One region of the Petrimonas mucosa genome, then DNA from elsewhere that is predicted to be linked to it. Evidence: riboswitches for the same ligand, from Rfam matches in the RefSeq annotation. Region 1 holds a riboswitch; the other holds the start of a gene.
What was found. A riboswitch is a leader RNA that binds a small molecule or an ion and turns the genes downstream of it on or off. The one in region 1 is predicted to bind cobalamin.
Positions count from the first base shown of each region.

Region 1 (2,405 bases):
GCCGCCAAACCGTCTACCTCCTTATACGTGCTCACCTCATTCGATAAAAGACCGTTGAAATACCTTAAAGAGAACCATCCGGATGCGGAACTGATGTTGATCAAGTCAGAAGAACTGAACGCAAAACTGCTGCAGGAGGCAGATGAACTGGGAATTAAACGGGTTGCCTGCATGATCGACGGAACCACCCGAAAAATGGTCAGGCAGGCCAAGAAGAAGGGTTTCACGGTCTGCCTGTGGCCCGGCACATCTGTTGAAGATTTCCTGCTCGGAGTTGCCTTGGGAGGAGATCACCTCTGTACCGATGTTCCATTGGCAGTATCGGAATGGGTCGCAGCCAACGCTTCGTGGATCAGGATCAAGTAATCATTCCTGGTTCAACGGCTGGTCTTTTTAGGTCCGATAAGAGTCGGGAAAATGCCGACAAATTGGATGATCTGTGGCAAGGATAACTTAAGGGAGATCCGCTACAACACATCACCTGATAATGATTGATTTTTAAATTAAAACCATTTTTGGCCTTTTACTATTTTATATCAAGTTGACAAGAAATCGGTTTTTATTCCGTATCACATGAAAAAATCCCGAATGAACCTTTTTGGTCTATTTGAATTTCGTAGTAGTTGGATACACAATGAAGGTCTTATTTAATCATAATTGTCCAAAATAAAAATATCAGCAAGTACAACCAATCCTGGAGCATAAAAAAAACTACTATCTATCAATACTTTAAAAACAACAACCATCAATATTTACAACTTTATTGGTGAATATCATTGCTATTTTCTAAAATAAAATTTACTTTTGTGGAAACATTTGGTTTTTATTCATTGTCATCTTAATGAATAAAATAAAAGGGAATGCCGTGAAAATCGGCAACAGTTCCCGCTGCTGTAAGCTCTTTTCTTAGGTGCTGAACAACTCCCTATCGCCACTGCTCCCGAAAAACCGGAGTGGGAAGGCATTTCAGCACGAGAGTAAGTCAGAAGACCTGCCAAATGTTAATACTTTTTTTTGATGTCTTTCGGGTAAAAAGACAGTCGAAAATATCAATGGCATTATTCCTATTTTGTCTGGTTGCATGTAATACTGCAAGTTATGCTGTCCTGTTTTGTACAGTCATCGGATCACTCATTAGGAGGGGAAAGCGTATAGTGCTATAAGGTTATACCGGAGATATTCGACCTATCATGTTTATGCCCGTTGGAAGAAAGCTTACAAACATGAAATAATAAAAAAATGGACAACAACGAAATTTTTATTGTAAAAAGAGATGGGAAACATCTCTCCTTCTCAGTCGAGAAAATCAGGAGTGCCATTGCAAAAGCATTTTTATCTGTAGGATCTTTTGCTACCGATGAGGATTTTACCACCCTTCTTTCCCACCTGCGTGTTTTCAACGGCATTAGTGTGGAGGAGATTCAAAATCAAGTGGAAACGGCATTAATGAAGGAAAAGTACTTCACCGTTGCGAAAGCATATATGCTCTATCGACAGAAACATACCGAAACACGCGAGATCCAGAACAGAATGAATTTCCTGATAAACTATTGCAACGCTAGCAATCCAGCTACAGGAAGCAAGTTCGACGCCAACGCCAACGTGGAGAGAAAGAACATCGCTACCCTCATGGGGGAGTTACCCAAAAAAAGTTTTATCGAGCTGAACCGGAAAATGATGACCGACAGGATGAAGGAGATGTACGGTAAAGAGTTCGCTGACAAATATATCAGTTTACTGAACCAACATTTCATTTATAAAAATGATGAGACCAGCCTGGCCAACTACTGTGCCAGTATCACCATGTATCCATGGTTACTGCACGGAACAATTCCTGTCGGCGGCAATTCTACCCCACCCACCAACCTGAAATCATTCTGTGGCGGATTTATCAATATGGTGTTTATCGTCTCTAGCATGCTTAGCGGAGCTTGTGCCACTCCAGAATTCCTGATGTACATGGATTACTTTATCCGGCAGGAATATGGTGATGACTATCGGCAACGTATACAGGAAATGGTGGATCTCTCTAAGCGCCGGCGTACGTTAGACAAGGTGATAACCGACTGTTTCGAGCAGATCGTCTACTCCATCAATCAACCTACGGGAGCACGTAACTTTCAGGCAGTGTTCTGGAATATCTCCTATTATGATAGATATTACTTTGAAAGCCTGTTTGGAGAGTTCCGGTTTCCCGACGGATCACGGCCCGTATGGGAATCACTAAACTGGCTGCAGAAAAGATTTATGAAATGGTTTAACCAGGAACGCACCAAAGTCGTGCTCACATTCCCCGTTGAAACCATGGCGTTACTGACCAGGGATGGCGACACTATCGATAGCGAGTATGGTGATTTCACCGCCGAAATGTATGCAGAAGGACACTCTTTCTTTACCTATATGAG
Region 1 covers NZ_LT608328.1:1,859,766-1,862,170, reverse strand. The annotation lists gene ING2E5A_RS07455 (glycerophosphodiester phosphodiesterase) at 1-366, shown strand, start outside; cobalamin riboswitch at 801-1,013, shown strand; gene nrdD (anaerobic ribonucleoside-triphosphate reductase) at 1,240-2,405, shown strand, end outside.

Region 2 (2,405 bases), 380 kb from region 1:
ACTGGCGGGAGAAGAGGTGTTCGAAACGCCCCTGCAGGAAAAACTGTCGCTCCCACAACCGTTGCCCCGCATTGTGGAGGGTGTTGTAGTAGATGGTGGCACCGGGGAGTCCCCGTTCGGAGTCGTAGCAGTAGAGGTGGAGATTGCCCCTGCTCCTTTCGGAGATTTGCGCATGGAGCGACGACTCCAGCCGGAGGTTCTCCACATCCCCGTTGATGCGCCGTTCACGGGAGGTGCTGTCGCCGGCCGTTGTGCCGTAACGCAGGAGGTAGGGATAGTTGCCCGCCGATCTCATCCACTCTCCGCTCAGGGTGGCCGTAACCCGTTGGGTGATGCGGCTGTTGACCAGCAGGGAGGGATTGATAAGGCCGAAGGAGCCACCCCGCAATGTGGCTTTTCCGTTAACCTTTTCATCCCCGTCGAAACGGGGTCTGGCTGAGGTGATCTCCAGCGCCGAGGCGGCTGCAAAGGAGCGTGCCGGACGGAAGATCCGGTCGTCCTCCCCATTGTGAAGTGTCAACTGTTCTACATTGTCGAGCGAGAAACGGCCGATATCGATCTGCCCCGTCTGTTGGTCGGTCAACGTGACTCCGTTGTAGCTCACCGCAGTGTGATGTGCTCCCAGGCTACGCACCGAGATGGTCTTCAACCCTCCGATACCGCCGTAGTCGCGGATCAGTACGCCAGGCAGATGTTTTACAGCATCGGAGAGCTGAATGGAGTTGAGCCGTCTGATCTGTTCCCCGTCAAGGATGTGATGGGGAGCCGTAGAGCGGAGTTGCCTGTCGCCTGACTGCCCGGTGATCACCACCTCGGGCAGCTGCTGCAAGCTGTCGAGCCTGGTCTGTGACGCCAGCGGAACAGCTACACTGCAGCATGCAACAGCAATTACTGCATTTCTCTTTAAATGATTCATCTTATACCAAATTTTTATTCCGGTAAAGCATGTTGAAAATGAAGCGCGCAAACAAAAAGAGATTCTCTTCGTGAGTCGTTTTCAAGCTTTATTCCCCGAAAGCCATTAACAAAATGTGGAACATTGGCAGGTCTTCTGACTTACTTCCGTGGTCTGAACGCCTTCCCAAAACCGTTTTTGATGCTTCTGGGGGAAGCGGGTGCCATCCCTTGCGGGATTGCCGGCTTTAGTGGCAAAAGGTGGATTCTGTTCAGCACGTCAAACGAAGCTTACAGCAGCGGGTCTGTTCAGGATTTTCACCTGATTCCCTTTTCATTACGGGTTCCGAAGCCATGGTTGGAACACGTAACACCAATATTTCGTTGACAAAGATAGGTAAAAAAAGAGGAAAAGAGATAAAAAAATATATCTTTGTGTAGAAGTTATGAATGAGAAACTGACATATTGTGTTGCCGGTCACATTTTTTGCATTGAGACTCCCGACAGGCGACTCACTTCAGCTATCCTCTCCAATTATGCTCCGTTTCTGGTGGAGGAGGTGGATGACAAAAGAGTCCTGTTCCGGCTGAAAGGCAGAGAAGAGGTAGATATTCCCGAAATAACGCCCAGCGATACGATAGCGTGGAATGGGGTGGATTACAAGATGTATCATACACCCGAAGGGATGCTGATCTCCATGAAGAAGGGCGATAGGGAACACCGTTTATTTGCTCGGAACGACAGGAAGGAGATGGTGTGCGACCTGTCGTTGACCGATGAAGGCGAGGCGGTTTTTCTTAACAATCTCCTGAGGATGGCTTATGGAGTGACCTCGATCCGGGTGGACCAGACCATCAAGATCCATGGCTCTGTTACGGAGTTGAACGGGAAGGCGATGATCTTCCTGGGCAAGAGCGGAACGGGAAAAAGCACACATAGCCGGCTGTGGCGCGAATTTGTGCCGGGATGTACCCTGTTGAATGATGATGAACCCCTGGTAAAGGTTTTTGAGCATGAACCGGTAAGGGTGTATGGTGCCCCCTGGAGTGGAAGCACGGCCTGTTACAGGAATATTTCGGCCGAGGTGGTTGCTTTTGTCCACCTCTATCAGAGTTCCGAGAACCGGTTGACCAAAGTGAGGAGTATCGAGGCATTCTCCTCGTTGCTGGCTTCGTCGTCGGTGCTCCGCTCCGATCCGGAAAATAGGAAGCGGGTACAGGATGTAGTTGCGGCTATTCTGCAACGTGTTCCGGTTTACAGGCTCGATTGCCGGCCTGATTATGAGGCGGTATCGTTAACCCGGTCGTTGCTGTCATGAGATGGAATCACTGATTGTTCCAAACGAGCTTTTTTTTGAACATCTCCTGCAGGAGATCGAAGCTCACCGCAAGGTGATGATTCCGACAAAGGGCAACAGCATGTTGCCGCTGATCCGTCCACAGTCTGACCGGATCGAGTTGTCGGCTTTGAACGAAGGGTCGGTAAAAAAGGGAAATATTGTTCTGGCCAG
Region 2 covers NZ_LT608328.1:2,242,261-2,244,665, reverse strand. The annotation lists gene ING2E5A_RS09110 (TonB-dependent receptor plug domain-containing protein) at 1-916, opposite strand, end outside; cobalamin riboswitch at 1,025-1,287, opposite strand; gene ING2E5A_RS09105 (hypothetical protein) at 1,341-2,213, shown strand; gene ING2E5A_RS09100 (S24/S26 family peptidase) at 2,215-2,405, shown strand, end outside.
Region 2: it holds a riboswitch for cobalamin, as region 1 does, so the genes downstream of both, ING2E5A_RS09110 (TonB-dependent receptor plug domain-containing protein) here and nrdD (anaerobic ribonucleoside-triphosphate reductase) in region 1, are expected to answer to the same signal.